4 regions of the Parafrankia discariae genome follow, and region 2 is predicted to be linked to each of the others. Evidence: predicted binding sites of a transcription regulator. Region 2 holds the regulator's gene; each other region holds the start of a gene.
The links. Region 2 encodes LexA, which represses DNA repair genes until DNA is damaged. Its sites were predicted from a motif close to CGAACNNNNGTTCG; they were not measured.
Positions count from the first base shown of each region.

Region 1: uvrA (excinuclease ABC subunit UvrA) is a predicted target of LexA. The motif match lies at 2,812-2,825, and genes of this name have one in related genera.
Region 3: pcrA (DNA helicase PcrA) is a predicted target of LexA. The motif match lies at 2,568-2,581, and genes of this name have one in related genera.
Region 4: B056_RS0109835 (HNH endonuclease signature motif containing protein) is a predicted target of LexA. The motif match lies at 1,618-1,631, and genes of this name have one in related genera.

Region 1 covers NZ_KB891219.1:260,183-265,458, reverse strand. Annotated here, with positions in the region: gene uvrA (excinuclease ABC subunit UvrA) at 1-2,740, opposite strand, end outside; gene B056_RS0118200 (MBL fold metallo-hydrolase) at 3,057-3,725, shown strand; gene B056_RS0118195 (glycosyltransferase family 2 protein) at 3,738-4,802, opposite strand; gene B056_RS0118190 (TerC family protein) at 5,102-5,276, opposite strand, start outside.
Region 2 covers NZ_KB891241.1:187,867-193,142, forward strand. Annotated here, with positions in the region: gene dapF (diaminopimelate epimerase) at 1-635, shown strand, start outside; gene hflX (GTPase HflX) at 881-2,392, shown strand; gene lexA (transcriptional repressor LexA) at 2,558-3,301, opposite strand; gene B056_RS44745 (LysM peptidoglycan-binding domain-containing protein) at 4,223-4,468, shown strand; gene nrdR (transcriptional regulator NrdR) at 4,894-5,276, shown strand, end outside.
Region 3 covers NZ_KB891252.1:39,268-44,543, reverse strand. Annotated here, with positions in the region: gene B056_RS0127560 (pyridoxal-phosphate dependent enzyme) at 931-2,409, shown strand; gene pcrA (DNA helicase PcrA) at 2,589-5,186, shown strand; gene B056_RS0127550 (FAD-dependent oxidoreductase) at 5,183-5,276, opposite strand, start outside.
Region 4 covers NZ_KB891181.1:35,992-41,267, forward strand. Annotated here, with positions in the region: gene B056_RS0109835 (HNH endonuclease signature motif containing protein) at 1,702-3,003, shown strand; partial or broken gene B056_RS44295 (IS5/IS1182 family transposase) at 3,064-3,267, shown strand; gene B056_RS42630 (hypothetical protein) at 3,645-3,791, opposite strand; gene B056_RS0109850 (cytochrome P450) at 3,788-5,014, opposite strand; gene B056_RS0109855 (aldehyde dehydrogenase family protein) at 5,099-5,276, opposite strand, start outside.

The DNA of each region.
Region 1 (5,276 bases), on a different contig from region 2:
CGCCCTCCGGGCCCATGTCGACGATCCAGTCGGCGGTCTTGATGACGTCGAGGTTGTGCTCGATGACGATCACCGTGTTGCCGGCGTCGACAAGCCGGCCGAGCACGCCGAGCAGTTTGCGGATGTCCTCGAAGTGCAGGCCGGTGGTGGGCTCGTCCAGCACGTAGACGGTCCGCCCGGTGGAGCGTCGCTGCAGCTCCGAGGCGAGCTTCACCCGCTGCGCCTCTCCGCCGGAGAGGGTGGGCGCCGACTGGCCGAGCCGGACGTAGCCGAGCCCGACGTCGTTGAGCGTGCGCAGGTGCCGGGCGATCGCCGGGACCGCCGCGAAGAACTCCGCGGCCTCCTCGATCGGCATGTCGAGCACCTCGGCGATGTTGCGGCCCTTGAAGTGCACCTCCAGCGTCTCCCGGTTGTACCGGGCGCCCGCGCAGACCTCGCACGGAACGTAGACGTCCGGCAGGAAGTTCATCTCGATCTTGATGGTGCCGTCGCCGGAGCAGGCCTCGCACCGGCCGCCCTTGACGTTGAACGAGAACCGGCCCGGCAGGTACCCGCGGACCTTCGCCTCGGTCGTCTCCGCGAACAGCCGGCGGATGTGGTCGAACACGCCGGTGTAGGTCGCCGGGTTGGACCGGGGCGTGCGGCCGATCGGTGACTGGTCGACCCGGACCGCCTTGTCGAGGTGCTCGAGACCGGACACCGTGCGGTGCCGGCCCGGTACCTCGCGGGCGCCGTTGAGGTGGTTCGCGAGCACGCTGGCGAGGATGTCGTTGACCAGTGTCGACTTGCCCGAGCCGGAGACGCCGGTGACGGCCACCAGGCAGCCGAGCGGGAACGACACCGTCACGTCCCGGAGGTTGTGCTCCCGGGCGCCGTGCACGGTCAGCGAACGCGACTTCGTCGGCGCGCGGCGGATGTCGGGCACCGGGATCTGCCGCCGGCCGGAGAGGTAGGCGCCGGTCATCGACTCCTCGCTGCTCAGCAGCTCCTCGACCGGGCCGGAGACGACCACCCGACCGCCGTGCTCGCCGGCGCCGGGGCCGATGTCCACCACCCAGTCCGCGGCGCGGATCGTGTCCTCGTCGTGTTCCACGACGATCAGCGTGTTGCCGAGGTCGCGCAGCCGGACGAGGGTCTGGATGAGACGGCGGTTGTCCCGCTGGTGCAGGCCGATCGACGGCTCGTCGAGCACGTAGAGCACGCCGACCAGCCCCGAGCCGATCTGGGTGGCGAGGCGGATGCGCTGGGCCTCCCCACCGGCGAGCGTGCCGGCGGAGCGGTTCAGCGACAGGTAGTCGAGGCCGACGTCCAGCAGGAAGGCGAGCCGGGCGTCGATCTCCTTGAGAACCCGCCCGGCGATGGTCTGCTCCCGCTCGTTGAGCTCGACCTCACGCAGGAAGCCCGCGCACTCCCCGATCGACATCCCGGAGACCTCGGCGATGGAGCGGCCGCCGAGGGTGACGGCCAGCGACTCCGGTTTGAGCCGGGCGCCCCGGCACGCCGGGCAGGGCACGTCACGCATGTAGCCCTCGTAGCGCTCGCGGCTGGTGTCGGACTCGGCGTCCGAGTGCCGGCGGCGCAGGAAGGCCATCACGCCCTCGAAGGACGTGTAGTAGGAGCGCTTGCGGCCGTAGCGGTTCGTGTAGCCGACGTGGATCTCGGTCTCGCCGCTGCCGTGCAGGATCGCCTTGCGGGCGCGTTCCGGCAGCCCCTCCCACGGGGTGTCCATCCGGAAGCTGAGGTCCTCGCTGAGCGCCGTCAGCAGCCGCTCGAAGTACTCCTTGTTGTGCCCGCCGGCCCACGGCTGGATCGCGCCCTCGGCGAGCGAGAGCGTCGGGTCGGGCACGACGAGGTCGGGGTCGACCTCCTTGCGGGTCCCCAGCCCGGTGCACTCCTGGCAGGCCCCGAACGGCGAGTTGAACGAGAACGACCGCGGCTCCATCTCCTCGAAGGAGAGGTCGTCGTACATGCAGGCCAGATGCTCGGAGTACATCCGCTCGCGGTCGGGGTCGGCCGGGTCGCGGTCGACGAAGTCGAGCAGCACCAGGCCGCTGCCGAGCTTGAGCGCCGTCTCGATGGAGTCGGTGAGGCGGCGCTTGGCCGACTCCTTCGCGGCGAGCCGGTCGACCACGACCTCGATCGTGTGCTTGCGCTGTTTCTCGAGCTTGGGACGCTCGGTGAGCGCGACGACGGTGCCGTCCACCCGGACCCGGGCGAAGCCGGAGCTCTGCAGCTCGGCGAAGAGGTCGGCGTACTCGCCCTTGCGACCGCGCACGACCGGCGCCAGCACCTGGAAGCGGGTGCCCTCGGGGAGCTCGAGGAGGCGGTCGACGATCTGCTGCGGGGTCTGCCGGGCGATCGGGCGGCCACACTTCGGGCAGTGTGGATGGCCGACCCGCGCGTAAAGCAGCCGCAGGTAGTCGTAGACCTCGGTGATCGTGCCCACCGTCGAGCGCGGGTTGCGCGAGGTGGACTTCTGGTCGATCGAGACCGCCGGTGACAGGCCCTCGATGAAGTCGACGTCCGGCTTGTCCATCTGGCCGAGGAACTGGCGGGCGTAGGCCGAGAGCGACTCGACGTACCGGCGCTGCCCCTCCGCGAAGATCGTGTCGAAGGCGAGGCTCGACTTGCCCGAGCCCGACAGCCCGGTGAAGACGACCAGGCCGTCCCTGGGCAGGTCGAGATCGACGTCACGAAGGTTGTGCTCACGTGCTCCGCGGACGACAAGACGGTCAGCCATCGTCAGGTCCCTCGTGGTCTTCGGTCGGGTGTGGGTGGCGCCCGGGCATGGGTGCCACGGCGGCGCCGGATCAAACGCGCGTTCGAACCCGTCCGACGCTACACGCCCGGGCCGACGCGCCCGCACCGGCCAGGCCCGGCTCCGGCGAGGGAACCTCGCAGCCCACATCGTTGTTCCGACCAGGACACACGGCGGTCACGCCGATCAGAATGGACGCGCTCCGTGGGTCACTCCACGCCGCCGGGCCGCCACCGCGGCGGTCCGGGGCCGGACGATCCGCGCGGACCAGGCCACACAGAGATCGAGGAGAACCGTGATGAACATCGGCGCCGGATACACGGGCGAGGTCACCGTCGGCGGGCCGGCGGACACCCGCGAGCTTCCGGACCTCACGATCACCAAGGTGGCGGTCGGCCCCTTCGACAACAACTGCTATCTCCTGCGCTGCGCCGCGACCGGCGAGCAGCTGCTCGTCGACGCGGCGAACGAGACCGACACTCTGCTGCGCCTCGTCGGCGACGGCGGGCTGGCGACCGTGGTGACGACGCACCGGCACGGTGACCACGTCCAGGCGCTCGAGGACGTCGTGGCCGCGACCGGGGCGCGCACCGTGGCGCACCCGCTCGACGTGCCCGCCATCCCGGTCCCGACGACGGACCCGGTCGTCGACGGCGACGAGGTGCGCGTGGGCGAGGTCACCCTGCGGGTCGTGCACCTCGTCGGGCACACGCCCGGGTCGGTGGCCCTGCTCTACGACCGGGACGGCGCCGCCCCGCACCTGTTCACCGGCGACTGCCTGTTCCCCGGTGGCCCCGGGAACACCTTCGGGGACGCCGCCGCCTTCGCCACCCTGATGGACGGCCTCGAGGCCAAGGTGTTCGGTCCGCTGCCCGACCGGACCTGGATCTATCCGGGCCACGGAAAGGACACCACGCTCGGCGCCGAGCGCCCGCACCTGGCCGAGTGGCGCTCCCGCGGCTGGTGACGCGCCGGACCGTCAGCGGTACCCGGCGGTCACCTGTGACGACCGGTCCGGGTGGGACGTGAGGGACACCCGGGGAGCCGGTATCTCTCCGGGCGCGCCGGCCCCGGGCGCCGCGGTGTCCAGCCGGCCCAGGTCATGGCGGGTGCCGACCGGAACGGCCCGCCAGCGGGACCGGGTGGCGGGCTCCCAGCGCGGCTGGGCCAGACCCGTCACCAGGCCGGACAGGATCCGGGAGGCGCGCAACGCGTCGTCGGCCCGGCCGGTCGCGAGCTTGCGCAGCGCCAGCGCCACGAGCTGCGCCATGTGGACGGCGAGCCAGCCCCGGCCGAGCGTGTCGCCGTGGCGCCGCGCGTAGATGGCGGCCGAGCGGCCGAGTTCGGCGTACATCAGGCCGGCCCGGCCGACCGTCCCACCGCCGATGTGGGTGACATGGCAGCAGTCGTCGATCCAGGCGATACGGCCACCCGCGGCGCGCAGACGGGCGAACAGGTCGGTTTCCTCGTAGTACATCCAGTAGGACGGGTCGAAACCGCCCAGTCGCAGGAAAGTCTGGGTACGAATCGCGAAGAAAGCCCCGACGGGATAGCAGAGCTCGGGCCAGCGTTCGACCGCGGCGGCCTCACCGCGCACCGCCGTGTACGCATTCGTCCGGATGTTGGGAAGCACCGCCGTGCTCCGGCCGGAGCCGCCGTTGTCGCCCCACACCGGGAAACCCACCACGTCCGCGTCGGCGGGCATCGACCCGAGGACGTCGGGAAGCAGGTCCCGGGTGCCGCCGGGCATGGTCACATCGCTGTTCACGACGAGCAGCCACTCGGGTGGGGACCCGGACCCCGGCTCCCGGGCCGGCCCGGGCCGCAGCGCACGGAGCACGGCGATGTTCACCGCCGTTCCGTAGCCGACGTTCCCGTGCCCCTCGTACAGCTCGACGTCCGCGGGCAGGTCGTCGTGCACCGTGCCGGGTCGGTTCTCGACCAGGGCGACCCGGCAGCCGGAAACCTCGGCCAGGGTCGCCAGAAGACAGTGGAGCTGCGGTGATCCACCATAGGAGACAACAACGGCCAAAAGGTTATGCATAGTCCGCCTTGGACGAGAAACAGAGGGATTTGGGACACCCGGACGATCCCGGCTGCCACAAAACACTAACGTGAGCGCCACGGTGTCACCCACAGGACAATCGGCGCGTCGCCGAGTATTAATTCGTATTAATAATGAGCAGCTCTCGCCGGCCCGGCGGACCCGCCGTCCGGAAGCCGCCCGCGGCCCCACCAGGCCAGGCCGGGCCGGCCCGGACCCGCCCACGGCGACGCGGGGCGAAGCCCGCCGGCCGGCCCGGACCGGGCCCGCCTGAACCGGGCCCGCCCCGCCGCCGGCGACTAACGTCCGGGGTCCGCCACGTTGGCCGCCGGCGCGTCGACCCGGGTGTCGACCCGGGTGTCCGCGCCGGTCACCGGACGATCGCCGGCGCCGATCCCGCCGGCCCCGCCGTGGCCGTGGTCGTCCTGGCCGTCGTCCGCGTCCGCGGCCGGCGGCTCCGTCGCCAGCGACCAG
Region 2 (5,276 bases):
TCGCCCGTTATCTCGTCGACGCCGGCTACGCCGCGCCCGGCCGTCTCGTCATCGCCACCCGGGCCGGCCTGCGGGCGGTCGAGGTGCCGGCGGACGGCGACGTCACCGTCGAGATGGGGCCGCCCGAGCTCGCCGCCGGCCCGGTGCCGGTCACGGTCGCCGGGCGGGAGTTCGCCGCCGTACCGGTTTCGATGGGGAATCCGCACGCGGTCTGCTTCGCCGACGACCTCGACCCGGCCGGCCTGGCGCGTCTCGACCTGCGCGCCCCGGCCTACCCGGCCGCCGCCTTCCCCGAGGGCGTGAACGTCGAGGTGGTCGTACCGGCCCCGGACGGGGTCGCCATGCGGGTCTTCGAGCGGGGCGTCGGTGAGACCGCGTCCTGCGGCACCGGCGCCTGTGCCGTCGCCGTGGCCTGGGCGACCCGCAACGACGTCGGGCCGCCCGCGCGGGTCGCGGTCGATCTGCCCGGCGGGCGGTTGACCGTCGGCTGGCGGGAGTCGACCGTCCTGCTCAGTGGCCCGGCCGTGCTGGTGTCGGACGGTGTCCTTCGTCCCGACTGGCTGCGCGCGGCGGGTGGTCCCGTCCCGGTGGCTCCCGGCGGCGAGCGGCGTCCGAGCGCTGTCGGCGCCGGCTGAGCGGGGCCGGGAGCGGCCGGGCGGGGTCGGGTGTGGACCGCCGGGTGTCCGGTGCGGATCCGCCGATGTCGCCCGTGGCGGGCGCCGCCTGGTAAAGGGCTCGCGATCGTGGGTACGCCGTGTCACGCTGAGGGCGACGGTGTTCCGTCGGCCGGGTTCGCCCGGCCGGCGGGGCGAGGCAGTGCCGTCCCGGCCGGGGCGGACTGGAATGACGCGGTCACCGTGCCGCGTTGAGAACGGATGGTATGAGTCTTCGCGCTGACGCCGCTGTGGCGTCCACCCGGCATCTGAAACTGCGTTCCGACGGAAGCGACGGTCACGACGACCACGAGGGTCACGAGGGTCGTGACGTCACCGCGCTCGCCCTGGCCGAGACCGACGGGTTCTCGTTCTTCGACGAGGAGGGCGACGGGCTCGACCTGGCGGACCGTGGCGCGCTGCGCCGCGTCCCGGGCCTCACCACCGAGCTCGAGGACGTCACCGAGGTCGAGTACCGCCAGCTCCGCCTGGAACAGGTCGTTCTGATCGGGGTGTGGACGTCGGGCTCGCAGGTCGAGGCCGAGGCGTCCATGGCGGAGCTGGCCGCGCTCGCGACCACCGCCGGGTCGGTGGTGCTCGACGCGCTCGTGCAGCGCCGGGACCGGCCCGACGCGGCGACCTTCGTCGGCTCCGGCAAGGCCAAGGAGCTGGCCGAGATCGTGCTGGCGACCGGCGCGGACACGGTGATCTGCGACGGCGAGCTGACCCCCGGCCAGCTGCGCCAGCTCGAGGAGGTCGTCAAGGTCAAGGTGATCGACCGGACGGCGCTGATCCTCGACATCTTCGCCCAGCACGCGACCTCGCGCGAGGGCAAGGCGCAGGTCGAGCTCGCCCAGCTGCAGTACATGCTGCCGCGGCTGCGTGGCTGGGGTGAGTCGATGTCCCGGCAGGCCGCCAGCGGCGGCCGGGCACCGATCGGTACCCGCGGCCCCGGTGAGACGAAGATCGAGACCGACCGTCGGCGGCTGCGCGCGCGCATCACCAGGCTGCGCCGTGAGCTCACCGGGATGGCCACCGTCCGGGCGACGAAGCGGTCGTCGCGCCGCCGCGGCGCCGTTCCCGCCGTCGCGATCGCCGGCTACACCAACGCCGGGAAGTCGTCGCTGCTCAACCGGCTGACCGGGGCGGGTGTCCTGGTCGAGGACGCGCTGTTCGCGACCCTCGACCCGACGGTGCGCCGGGCCACGCTGCCCGACGGCCGGGTGTTCACCCTGGCCGACACGGTCGGCTTCGTGCGCCACCTGCCGCACCAGATCGTCGAGGCGTTCCGCTCGACGCTCGAGGAGGTGGTGGACGCCGACCTCGTCCTGCACGTCGTCGACGGCTCGGCCCCGGACCCGATGGGGCAGATCTCGGCCGTGCGCGAGGTGCTCGCCGAGATCGACGCGGCCGGGGTCCCCGAGCTCATCGTGGTCAACAAGACGGACGCGGTCGACCCGACCACGCTCGCCGTCCTGCGCCAGGCGGTGCCGGACGCCGTCTTCGTCTCGGCCCGGTCCGGGGCGGGGCTGCAGGAGCTGGTGGACGCGCTCTCGGCGCGGATACCGCACCCGGAGGTCGAGATGTCGCTGCTGGTCCCCTACACCAGGGGCGATCTCGTCTCCCGCATCCACCAGATCGGCGAGGTGCTCCGGGTCGAGCACACCGGCAGGGGCACCGAGGTCGCCGCACGTGTGCCGGTGGGCCTGGCGGCCGAGCTGGAGCCGTTCCGCGCCTGACACCGGCCCTGACAGCCGCCCGGCCCTGCCAGCCAGCCTCGCTGGGCGGCTGGTGGCTGGACCAGCCGGCTGAACACCGCCGCCCGGCCTGAACACCGCACCGGTCAGACGTCCGACGTCTGACCGGTGCCTGTCACGCCCTGCCCGGCCGGCCGCGCGCCGGGATCAGACCCGGCGCATCACCGCCACGATCCGGCCGAGGATGGTCGCGTCCTCGGCCGGGATGTCCGAGAAGGTGGGGTTCTCCGGCGCCAGCCACACCCGGCCGTCCCGCTGCCGGAACCGCTTGACCGTGGCCTCTCCGTCGATCATCGCCGCGACGATCTCGCCGTTGTCGGCCACCGGCTGCTGCCGGACGACGACGAAGTCACCGTCACAGATGGCGGCGTTGATCATCGACTGGCCGACCACCCTGAGCAGGAACAGGGTGCCCTCGCCGACGATCTCCTTCGGCAGCGGGTAGATGTCCTCGATCGCCTGCTCGGCGAGGATCGGCCCGCCGGCCGCGATCCGCCCCACCAGCGGGACGTAGGTCGGCGTGCCGGCCTCCAGCGCCGTGGCCCCGGCGGGTGCCGCCGCGGCACCCGCGCGGGAGCGCCCGCCGGTCTTCGCCCCGCCGATCGGAAGCACCTCCATCGCCCGCGGCCGGTTCGGGTCGCGCCGGAGGAACCCCTTCTCCTGCAGCACCTTGAGCTGGTGCGCCACGCTGCTGGTGCTGGTCAGGCCGACGGCCTCGCCGATCTCCCGGACGCTCGGCGGGTATCCGCGCCGCTCCACCGCGGACCGGATGACCTCGAGTACCTTCTTCTGCCGTTGCGTCAGGCCCGAGGCGTCCGCGGGGCTGTCGGGGAAGTCCCGCACGTTGCCACGGGTGTCACCTCGGCGGGTACCCCGTTCCTGGCTGGTCATCGCCTACCGCTCTCCTGTCGATGCTTCCGCCTGGTGGATGATGCCACCGGCGGCTGCCGCGGACCGGGTGGTCGACGGCCCGGCTCCGCCAACACCCACCCGGTCGTTCCAATGCTTTGTCCGATTAGTAACTTTTTATCGGTTCGGCTGATCGGTTTGGTGGGGTCCTTCGTGCTCGGTCCATCTCGCGGTCCATCTCGCGGTCGATCTCGCACGATCGTCCACAACTGATCGTCCTTGACGGTAGTCGGCCGATCGCCGAATCTCAAACGTCTGTTCGAGCGTGTCGGGGGAAGTGTGCGTGGCGGCCGTGCAAGAATCGCTCAGGCGTTCGATCGAACAAGTGTTCGTGCCTGGGAGGTTGGCATGACCGACGGTGGCGGTGCGGCCGGTGGGAATGCGTCGGTTCGACGGGGTCACCCGGTGTCCCGCGGCTGCGCGGCGCGGCAGGGTCCGCGGGTGGCGACGGGTGCGCGGGGCGTGCGCGGAGCGCGCGGTGTGCGCGGGGCCGCGGTGGGCGGAGTCGCCGTTCGTGGTCGCGGGGTGCGGGGGGTGGCGGTGCGCGGTGTGGGTCGCGTGCCGGTAGGGCACCCGGTCCGCTCTCGTGGCGCCCGGTGTGGTCTGCCGGTGGCGGCTCCCGTCGCCACGGCCCCGCCTGGCGAGTCCGGGCGGCGCGGTGAGTCGAGGTCCGAGGGGGCCGGAGGACGCGGGGCCAGCGTCATAGAGATGCCCGGGATGTGGTGGCGTGTGGCCGCCGTCGGGTTGGCCCCGGCCGAGCCGGCCCCCGGCCCGCGACCTCGCCCACAACCTCGTCCGCCTCGTCCGCGGCCCCGTCCGCGACCCGGGTCGCGGGCCGGCCGGCGGGGGAGGCCGGGCGCCCGGCCGCCGCTGCGGCTGACCAGGCGCGGCCGGATCGTCGTGGTGGCGCTGGCGAGCACCCTGCTCGGCCTGGTCTTCTCTCTGGCGCTGGTGACCACGTCACAGGCGTTCACCGGCGTCCCGGTGAGCTACCGGACGCACGTCGTCCGGTCCGGGGAGACGCTCTGGGAGATCGCCCACGACGTCGCCCCCGAGGCGGACGCCCGCGACACCGTCCGCGGGCTCATGACCCTGAACGGCCTCGACACGGTGACGCTCATGCCCGGTCAGGAGCTCCGGCTGCCCTGACCCGGCTCCCCTGCCGCGGCCCCTGGGCCCCGAGGGCTCGACAGCGCGGCGGTTCGGCGTGCCCGGTGCGCTCGGCGTGCCAGATGTCGCGGATGGCCCCTGCCGGGGGCACGTCCGGCTGTCGCCGCCGAGGGTGTGTCGGGCCGGTGTCACGGCCTGTCGTGGCGTCGGCGCGGGCTGGCGAAAACACACCCGAGGACCACACGCGCCGGAGGGGCCGGTGTCGGATCTGTCGGTGGTGTGCGCTACGGTGGACACAACATCTTGTAGTTGCAGCACCGCAAGTCATCCACAGGTTGTTGCACAGGTAATCCACAGAGCCTTGACCGTCTGTCCACAGGGCCGTCGGTCGAAGTGACGGAACCCAGTCGGACGCACCCCGCGGGCGGCAGGGCCAGCCTGCCCGGGGTTGAGGGGAGCGGACCATGCGGTGCCCTTTCTGCCGGCATCCCGACAGCCGTGTCGTCGACAGCAGGGAGGCCGAGGAAGGCGCCGCGATCCGGCGCCGGCGGTCGTGTCCGGCCTGTGGCCGTCGGTTCACGACCATGGAGGAGGCCTCCTTGCGGGTCCGTAAGCGCAGCGGGGCCACCGAGCCCTTCAGCCGCGCGAAGGTGATCGTGGGAGTGCGCAAGGCGTGCCAGGGCCGCCCCGTCCGGTCGGACGATCTGGCGCTGCTGGCGGAGCGGGTCGAGGAGACGGTGCGCTCCTCGGGTTCCGCGGAGGTGGCCGCCGAGGATGTCGGCCGAGCGATCCTCGGCCCCCTCCGGGAGCTGGACGAGGTGGCCTATCTCCGCTTCGCCTCCGTCTA
Region 3 (5,276 bases), on a different contig from region 2:
ACGGTTCGTCCGCGCCGGCGGTGGGACGACGGTTCGTCCGCGCCGCGGGCCGTCCGCCGCGGGCCGGGCGGCTGGCGGCCGGGTAGGCCGGATGGCCGGCGGTGTCCGGCCTTCCGCCGGGTGGTTCCGCCGCCGGCCAGGGCGTCCGTCGGTGGGCCCGCCGGTACGCCGCCCCACCGCCCGGCGGGGCGGTGTTGCGTGGTTCGTGTCCGGGAATTGCCGTGAAATGGTGTCGGATGTTGATTCGCCGCCGGGAAATCGCGTCAGCCGCCCGGCGGAAAGCCGCCGCTTCCGCCGCCGGGCGGGCCGTATTGCGCCCGCCGGCGGTTGTCCGTGCGCGCCGCCGCCCTTCCCGTGCACCGGTCCGGCGGCATCGAGATGCGCCGCCCGTTCCGGGCGACATGTCGCCCGACGTCTTGGTCGTACTTGGCGGTCCCGCATCTCGCCCCGTGGCCATTCGCGGTCGTTCCCGGCGGCCCGGTGTCGGAGACTTCCCGGGCGACTTCCGTACCGTCGAGATCTTTCGCGGACATTCTTGTTGGCGGGTTGTGGGCCGTAAGTCTTGTTTGTGGAGCAAAAAGACGACGAACGCCTCCCGAATCGGGGCATTTAGGGTGTTCTCGTATGTGGTTGACGGCTGTCGGCTCCGGACCCGTCCGTGATCCGCTCGGCGCCGCGGATCGAGGAAGCCCGGCGCCCGGCGGCCCGTACGCCCGCCGTGGCGGTGGTTCGTCGGTGCGGGCGCTGGTTTGACTACGCCCGGGCCGCGGAGCACGCTGGAGGGGTGCCGCAGCACCTCATGGTGATTACGTAGGCGCGTGACCGTCCTCGAACGGGTCGCGCGCCCAGCCCTTCCGCCCTACGGCGGGGGGCTTTTTTGTTTGCCGCGGCCCCAGCGAGGTGGCCGCCGAGCCACCCAGGAGATCTTCGATGACATCACCATCCGTGAGCGGGCCCTCGGCGACCGGCGCCTCGCCGTCCCGGGTGGGCGACCCGGCTGACGCCGACGACGCGGGAGATCGCCCGGCCGCGGCAGCTCCGGTGGCCCCGGCCGTAACCGGGGTCACCCCGGTCGCCGCCCGGGTCGGAGCGCGGCCGGGGCTGTTGCGGCCGGGCGGCCCGCGCAGGGCGTCCAGTCGACGCACGCTCGGGCCCCGGGCGGCCGCGTCCGGCCGGGAGGCGGGGTGCCGCCCGGGTAACGGTGCCACGCTGCCGTCCGGTGTCGCGGTGTCGTCCGGTGCCACGCTGCCGGCCGGAACCGCGTTGCCGGCGGACGCCGCGCTGCCGGCCGGGACCGCGGCACCGGTTGGGGTCGGGCTGCCGGCCGAGGCCCGGGTGACGGGGGCGCCGGCGGTCGACGTCGCCGACGTGGTGGCCGCCGCCGACGGGCTGCGGGGGGTCGCCCGGCGCACCCGGGTCGTGGCCGACGCCGACCTGACCCGACGCACCGGCTCGCCAGTCTGGCTCAAGTGTGAGCACGAGCAGCACACCGGGTCGTTCAAGCTGCGCGGCGCCTATCACCGGATCGCGGCCGCGGGCCCGCGCGCCCGCGAGCGGGGAGTCGTGGCGGCGAGCGCGGGCAACCACGCGCAGGGCGTCGCCTTCGCCGCGGCCCGGTTCGGCGTCGAGGCGACGATCTTCGTGCCGGAGAGCGCCAACCCGTCGAAGGTCGCCGGCACCCGGCGCTGGGGTGCCCGGGTCGAGTACGTCCCGGGCGGGGTCGACGCGGCACTGGCGGCGGCGGCCGCGTTCGCGAGCGCGGGCGGCCGGCTGCTGGTGCATCCCTTCGACGACGCCGCCGTCGTCGCCGGGCAGGGGACGATCGGGCTGGAACTGCTCGAGCAGGTCCCGAACCTCGCCACCGTCATCGTCGGGGTCGGCGGTGGTGGTCTTCTGTGTGGCCTTGCTGTAGCGATCAAGGGCCTGCGCCCGGACGTCCGCGTCATCGGCGTCCAGTCCGCCGCCGCGCCGGCCTTCGCCACCTCCTTCCGTACCGGGCACCGTGTCACGGTGCCCCCGGGCAGCGGCGGCCCGGCGGGATCCGTCGACCAGCCGGGAACCGCGGCCGGGACGATCGCCGACGGGATGGCCGTGGCCGCCCCCGGACGGCTCACCCTCGAGCTCGCCACCCACCTCGTGGACGACGTCGTCACGGTCGACGAGGACGCGTTCTGGGAGGCGATGGTGCTGCTGCGCCGGTCGGGCCAGCGGGTGGAGCCCGCGGGCGCGGCGGGGGTCGCCGCGTTGCTGCGGGCCCCCCTGCTCGCGGTCGGGCCCACCGCGGTGGTGATCTCCGGTGGCAACCTCGACCCAGCCGTCGACACCAGGGTCGCCGCGCTCGCCGCCGGCGCTGACCCGACCGGCGCTGACCCGACCGGCGTCGCCGCGGGCCGTCGGACGGTCGCCTGACAGCCGTCGCGCGAGCGGCGCGGGGACTGCTCGGCCGACTCGCCCCGGCGGTCGTCCGACCCGGCCGCGAGGGCCCGACCGGGGCATGGAAGTGTCGGACCCGCCCGGCAGCATGACGTGGTGGCCGGGGCGGCCGCGGCGCCGGGCGGTTCGCCCGTCGAACGTACGATCGGGGTCTGATGAGCACTCTTTTCGACGACACCTTCGGCCCCGGGGCCCTGGTCGACGGCGGTGCCCCGGCCGGCTCGGGCACCGTGGGCGGCCACGAGCCGCACGGTGATCGTCCCGGCGGCGGGCGGGCGTCCCGCGAGGCCTTCGGCCCGGCGGTGCTCGAGTCCGGCGGCGTCGCCCGCGCCCGGGCACCCCGGCTCGACCCGGACGAACTGCTCGAGGGGCTCAACCCGCAGCAGCGCGCCGCCGTGGTGCACGCCGGCTCTCCCCTGCTGGTCGTCGCCGGTGCCGGGTCCGGCAAGACCCGCGTGCTCACGCACCGGATCGCGTACCTGCTCGCGGCGCGCGGCGCGCGGCCCGGCGAGATCCTGGCGATCACCTTCACGAACAAGGCCGCCGGTGAGATGAAGGAGCGCGTCGAGGCGATCGTGGGGGGCCGCACCCGGGCGATGTGGGTGAGTACCTTCCACTCCGCCTGCGTGCGCATCCTGCGTTCGGAAGCGGGCCGGCTCGGCTTCGCCTCCTCCTTCTCGATCTACGACGCGGCGGACGCCCAGCGCCTCATCACGCTGGTCACCAGGGATCTCGACCTCGATCCGAAGCGGCACACGGCCCGTGGGCTCGCCGCGGCGATCAGCGCGCTGAAGAACGAGCTGGTCGACTGGGAGACGGCCCGGGACAGGGCCACGAACCACATCGAGCGCACCGTCGCCGAGGTGTACGCGGCCTACCAGCAGCGGCTGACCCAGGCGAACGCGCTGGACTTCGACGACCTGATCATGACCACGGTCAACCTGCTCCAGGCGTTCCCGGACGTCGCCGAGCACTACCGGCGCCGGTTCCGCCACGTCCTGGTGGACGAGTACCAGGACACCAACCACGCCCAGTACGTGCTCATCCGTGAGCTCGTGGGCCGCCCGGTGCCCGCGGGCACCGACCCGGCGGCGGATCCCGCCGCCGCCCCGCCCCCCGGTGGTTCCGCGGAGCACGGTGGTTCCGCGGAGCATGACGATTTCACGGAGCACGACGGGGCGGAGTGGCCCGCGGCGGCGGTGCCGCCGTCGGGTGCCGTACCGCCCGCGGAGCTGTGCGTCGTCGGTGACGCGGACCAGTCGATCTACGCCTTCCGTGGCGCGAACATCCGCAACATCGTCGAGTTCGAGCAGGATTTCCCGAACGCGGCGGTCATCCTGCTGGAGCAGAACTACCGCTCCACCCAGACGATCCTCTCCGCGGCGAACGCGGTCATCGCCCGCAACGCCCAGCGCAAGCCCAAGCGCCTGTGGTCGGACGCCGGTGACGGCGAGCGGATCGTCGGCTTCGTCGCCGACAACGAGCACGACGAGGCCGCGTTCGTCGCGGAGGAGATCGACCGCCTCGGCGACGAGAACCTGGCCCGGCCGGCGGACGTCGCGGTCTTCTACCGGACGAACGCGCAGAGCCGCGTGTTCGAGGAGATCTTCATCCGGGTCGGCCTGCCGTACCGGGTCGTCGGCGGCGTCCGGTTCTACGAGCGTCGCGAGATCCGTGATCTTCTTGCCTACCTGCGGGTGCTGGTGAACCCGACGGACACGGTGAACCTGCGGCGCATCCTGAACGTCCCGCGCCGTGGCATCGGCGACCGCGCGGAGGCGATGGTCTCGGCCTTCGCCGAGCGGGAGCGGATCGCCTTCTCCGACGCGCTCACCCGGGTGGACGAGATACCCGGCCTGGCCACCAGGTCGGCCCGCTCGATCCGCGATTTCGTGGCCCTTCTCGACGGCCTGCGCGAGCAGTTGCCCGCCGGCCCGCTGGCCGTGATCGAGGCGGCGCTGGAGCGGACGGGCTACCTCTCGGAGCTGGTCACGGAGGACACCATCGAGGCACAGGGCCGGGTGGAGAACCTGCGTGAGCTCGTCGGGGTCGTCCAGGAGTTCACCGAGCGGCGCCCGGACGGCACGCTCGCCGAGTTCCTGGAGCAGGTGGCGCTCGTCGCCGACGCCGACCAGATCCCCGACGACGACGGCTCGGACGGCGTGGTCACGCTGATGACCCTGCACAGTGCGAAGGGCCTCGAGTTCCCCGTCGTGTTCCTGACCGGTCTCGAGGACGGCGTCTTCCCGCACCTGCGCACGCTCGGGGATCCGACCGGGCTGGAGGAGGAGCGTCGGCTCGCCTACGTGGGTGTCACCCGGGCCCGGGCCAGGCTCTATCTCACCAGGTCCCAGGTGCGCAGCGCCTGGGGGCAGCCGGCCTACAACCCGCCGTCCCGCTTTCTGGGGGAGGTGCCGGATTCGCTCGTCGAGTGGCGGCGGCTGCCCGAGCCGGCTCCGGCCGCGGGCGGTGGGCGGTTCTCCGGCGGCGGGTCGACGGGTACGGGCAACGGTTCCGGTGGGTCCGGCGGGAAGCTGCCGAACTCCCCGTTCGGGGCGAAGCCCGGCCGCCCGGCGGCGCGTCCGATCGTCGAGCTCACCCCCGGCGACCGTGTCACCCATGACACGTTCGGTCTCGGTGTGGTCGTCGCGACGAGTGGGATCGGGGACTCCCGCCAGGCCAAGGTCGACTTCGGCGCGGAGACCGGCACGAAGGACCTCCTCCTGCGCTACGCCCCGGTCGAGAAGCTCTAGCCCGCGGTCGGCGCGGTCGCCGCGTGCGGCAGGGTGCCGAGGTCGTAGTCGTAGAGCCAGCCGGTCGCCCGTTCGTACATCCGTGGGAAG
Region 4 (5,276 bases), on a different contig from region 2:
TGCTCGGGGCCGAGTCGTTGTTCCGGCCGGGCCCGGCGCTCCGCCCCGGCACGGCAGCTCGACCTGGCCTGGCCGACCGGCCGGACCCGGCCTGTTGACCCGCCGCGGTCTTGCGCTCTGGCGCGGTCTTGCGCTCTGGCGTGGTCTTGCGCTCTGGTGTGGCCGCCGGGCCTGGCCTGGCCGACCGGCCGGACCCGGCCTGCTGACCCGTCGCGGTCTTGCGCTCTGGCGTGGTCTTGCGCTCTGGTGCGGCCGCCGGGCCTGGCCTGGCCGACCGGCCTGCTCCGGCCTTCCGGTCTGGGCCGATCTTCAGGCCTGGGTCGGCTTTCCGGTCTGGGTCGGCCTTCCGGCCCGAGCCGGTGTTCCGGCGTGTGCCGGTGGTTTCCTGGGCGCCGACGTTCTGGTGCGCGTCGAAACTGTCCCGACCCGCGTCCGCTGTCGGCGGCGCGTTACCTGCTTCGTGCCGTTGCACGTACGTCCCCCATCGAGCCCCCACCCCACATTCACCGCCCGCGCCGGGGACCTGCCGGACTCCGGGTGGCGTGTTGCCGTAGCGGCGCTACCGCCGGTCGGCGCCGGTTTCATCTTCGCAACCTTGTTACGAAGCAACCCTGGCTGACACTCAACAATCCGTCACCCTCGGCCACCACCACCGGGCGCTCACCAACGGTGTGGTCCTGAGTTCCGCTGCTCCCGCACACGTCGCCTGCTCGACGTCGTGGCCGTGCGCACCTCAGCCGTCCGGACCCCGTCGTCCGAATCCCGCCGTCCACAGCTAAGTGGATCATGGTGTTCCGTGGATCCGGGACCCCCTCGCAGGCCGCGGGCATCTCGGAGCACGGTCGATGTCGGTGGTCCGTGGGAACTGGAGGGCCCGGCACCCCACCCCTGCGTCCGCCGTGTCGCTCGCCCACCGGGTCTCGAGCGGTCCGCCGCCGCGCGAGGCGACGAGCGCAGATCAAATCGGACCCGCGGGCCTGCGTGGCTGGATCCGTGGCGCGGGATCCCCGGTCGACGGTCCTGCCACGCTGCGGTTGACCCGAGCGGAGACCGTTCACGAGTGCCGCACACCGCCGTACCCGGTACTGCCGCGTACCCGGTACTGCCGCGCACCCGGTACTGCCGCGCCGGCCGGCGGTATCGCCTGACGACTGATCCGTCCGCCGCTCGACGAACAAACATCGGAAGCCAGACGGAGGCCCGGCTCAATATATTTTCCCCGATATCTTTCTCCGCCCGGACTGTCCGTTCCCGCTCGGAACCGCCGCCATATGGGACCGCGCTCACGGTGACCCTGTCGAATTGCTCGTTCGAGGACTACGGGCCCGGCCCGGCCGGAAAGATATCGGCTATCCGAGGGTGGAAACGGGATGTGCGAGGTGTGCCTCCTCCGGATGTTCCTTATGGCCTCCGTCTCAAACTGGCGGTCTCGGCAAAGCTTGCACCCGCGGGACCTCGGGCGTCTCGCCGCTACCACGTCAATGGGAAACATCAGCCATTCCGTAGATTTCACCTCCTGTTTGTTGCTCGAAACGCGGAATCCATCGCGGCGAATGTGAACTCGGCGTGGTCTCGTCGGATTCGATCTTGTCGGGATGGGGTGCGCACCTCTAGTATCGAATGTATGTTCGATAAGGTCGCGAGGTGGATGTCTGTGCCATGAAAGCTTGCGGAACGACAGCCGTTTGCGGAGTGACAGCCATGCGGAGTGCGGAGGTCGACGAGGGTGGTGCGAGCCCGGTCGAGTCGTCGGATCAGGAGGGAGTGTTCGAAGCACGGGTGCGTGCGCTGCTGGCGGGGATCGGCGCGGCCGTGCGGTCGATCGCGGCGGGGAACGCGGATCTGTTGACGCTGTTGGCGCAGTTCGCCAGCCTGCGGCCCCCGACAGCGGGCGGGGAGGTTCTGTTCGAGGAGTTCGCGCCGGAGGAGGTCGCGGCGGTGCTGGGGGTGTCTCCGCAGTCCGCGGCGAGTCAGCTGCTGTTCGCGTGCACGGTGGCGAGCCGGCTGCCCCACGCGTTGGAGGCGCTGAGTACCGGCATCTTGGATCTGCAGCGACTGCGCTCCCTGGAGAACGCGGTGCGCCCGTTGGACGACTCGCTCGCGGCGCAGGTCGAGGCGCGGGTGCTGGCTGGTGGTGCGCGGGTGAACCGGGGGGCGTTCACCGAGGGGTGCCGCCGTGCCGTGCACAGGCTGGACCCGGCCGGGGCGGCCGAACGGGCACAGGAGCGGAAGAAGGAACGGCGGGTGTGGGTGTCGCCGGGGGAGGACGGGGTCAGTTGCCTGTCCGCGGTGCTGCCGGCCGAGGAGGCGGCGGCCTGCTACCGGCGGGTTGATCTGATCGCGCAGGGGATCGCCGCGTGCCGGGCTGCCGGGGATTCCCGTAGCCGTGATCAGATCCGCGCGGATGTCTTGGTCGATCTGCTCTGCGGGCGTGCCGAGCACGCGGTGCCGTTGCCGTGCGAGGTGCAGGTCGTGGTCCCGGTGACGGTCCTGCTGGGGTTGGCGGAGGAGCCTGGGGAGATCGTCGGATACGGTCCGATTCCCGCCGCAGTGGCCCGGGAGATGGCTGCCCGGCCGGGGTCGACATGGCGGCGGATCCTCACTGATCCTCAAGGCGCGCTGGTGGAGATCGCCGACCGGCGTTTCCCGACCGCGGCCCAGGCCCGCCACGTCCGGGCGCGAAACCGTGACTGTGTCTTCCCGGGGTGCGCGCGTACGTCGCAACGTGCCGACATCGATCACACGGTCGCGCACGGATGCGGTGGGCCGACGCTCACCCGGAATCTCGGACCGGTGTGTCGCAAGCACCACCGTATGAAACATTCTGGTCGTTGGGAGGTGACCCAGCCGCAGGAAGGGATCTTTGTCTGGAAGGGTCCGTTCGGGGCGACGCTTGTCACCAACCCTCACTCATACATCGAACCACAGAAAAGCGCTGGAACGGCGAAAGCGGGCGGCGGTGAATCGTCGGGAAACACCGTGGACCTTTGTCGACCTGGCTGATCGCGGCAGTGCGGGCGTTGAGGCCGGGTCTGGGAAGAGGTGAAGCTCCTGGTAGACGGGTTGTCGACCGAGACCGCCCTGTCCACCCGCACCCTGTGCTTCCTCACCGACCTGCTGAACACCCGCCGCCGCGAACGCGGCACCCGCTGGCGGCGCCTGCCCGTGGACCGCCAAGCCCTGCTCATGCTGGTACACCCGCGCTGCGGACACACCTACACCAAGCTCGCCGCCGGCTTCAGGGCCGGGGTCGGCACCGTCTTTAGATCTTTGTGGCGGCAAATACGGTTGCCGTGGGATAGCCGGAGGACGGACGATCGGCTGGTGATGACCGCCGGCAGCCCCGTGGAGGACGCGGCGGAGCTGTTTGCCCGTGAGCGCCCGACGCCCGTGCCCTGGCTGGAGCGTTCTCGATCTGTGCCGCAACCTGCTCGGCGATGACGTCGGCTGGCTGGCTCGCCACCGCGATGGGTACCACGGCACTCCTGGGCCTACCCGTACCGGCTCGGCCAGGTCGCCGCGAGTCAGGGAGACACGGTCACCGTGGACATCGCCGGGCCAGTGACGCGCGCCTGGCATTTCGTCTGATCGCCGCATTGTCCCTGTCAGGTCGAGCATCTCGGGGACGTCGTCGGCGCCGAGCATCACGATGTCCGGGTCCGCGCCCGCCGCCGCGCCCGTCTGTCGGCCTCGGCGAACGAGGCGTGTGGTCCGGTCAGTGCCGCCCAGACCGGATTGTCCAGGACGTCATCGACCAGCAGGGCGTTCTCCACGGGGTCATCCGTCGTCACCGGTCAATTCTGCGGGGGGTGAAGGTGATGGGGAGATGCAGGGGCGCCCGGGTGAGCGTCGAATGGAAATGGATGTCGGCGTCCTCGCGGAGGCGGATGTCGTCCATCCGCCGCAGCAGTTCCTCGAGGGCGATCCGCAGGTTCAGCCGGGCGACGTTCGAGCCGAGGCAGCGGTGCGGCCCGGCGCCGAACGCGAGATGGCGGTTCGGTGAGCGGTCGACGTCGAAGGCCTTCGGGTTCGGGAACTCGGCGTCGTCGTGGTTGGCCGAGGCCCAGTAGATGAGGACCCGGTCGCCCTTGCTGATCCGCTTTCCGTTCAGCTCGATGTCCCGGGTGGCGGTCCGGGCGATCGCGATGAACGGCCCGTCGAGGCGCAGCAGCTCCTCCACCCCGGCGGGAATCCGCTCGGGGTGCGCGCGCAGGTAGGCGGGGATCTCCGGCTGCCGGGTGAAACGCAGCAGCATCAGACCGAGTGCGCCGGCCGTCGTCTCCAGCCCGCCCAGGATGACGAGCTGGACGATGCCGACGATCTCCTGCTGGGTGAGCGGTCGGCCCTCGAACTCCGCCTTGAGCAGGGCGTCGACAACGTCACCGCGGGGTGGGCGGGCCCGCCGCCGCTCGACGAAGTCGTTGATCCACTCGGAGAGCCCGGCCCAGCACTCCTTGCCCTGTGGATCGTTGGGCAGGGAGGCCTTGGACGCGAGGAAGGAGACCTTGTCGAGATCCTCGGTGGGGGCGTCCAACGCGAACTTGAAGAACGACAGGCTCGGGAAGGGGCGGGCGAAGTCGTCCATGAACTCGCACTCGCCGCGCTCGATGAACTCGTCGATGAGGTCGGTGACGAGCGCGCGTGACGGGGCCTCCCAGCCGGCGATCGCCTTCGGCGTGAAGTGCGAGTTGACCAGCCTCTTGTAGACGCGCTGCTCCGGCGGGTCGACCTCGACCGGGATGTTGCGGACGTGCGTCGTGCTCGGCGGGATCGCCAGGCCGTGGGCGGAGCTGAACGACTCCCAGTCCTGGGCGACGTCGAGGACGTCCCCGTACTTCGTCACCACCCAGAAGCCACCGTGCTGCCCGGTGTGTGTGACCGGGCATAAGTTCCGCATCCGGTCCATCGTCTCGGGGAAGACGGCCGCGAGGTCGGTCGAGAGATGGTCGAAGTCCTTCAGGCACCATTCGTCGGGCATCGGGGCGGCGGCGGCTGGCGTGGGCATCTGGTTCATCCCTCTCTCCGAGACGTTCACGGGTGGTCGTGTCGTTTCCACCAGGGCGCCCGCACCCGGCCGGACCGGATCAGGCCGTCCGGATCAGGCCGTGTCGATCCAGACCGACTTGACGTTGAGGTACTCGTCGAGCGCCTGGTGCCCCATCTCCCGGCCCCAGCCGCTGGCCTTGTAGCCCCCGAAGGGGACGGCGGGGTCCATGAGGTTGAAGTTGTTCACCCACACCGTGCCGGCCCGCAGGTCGCGGGCCAGCCGGTGGGCC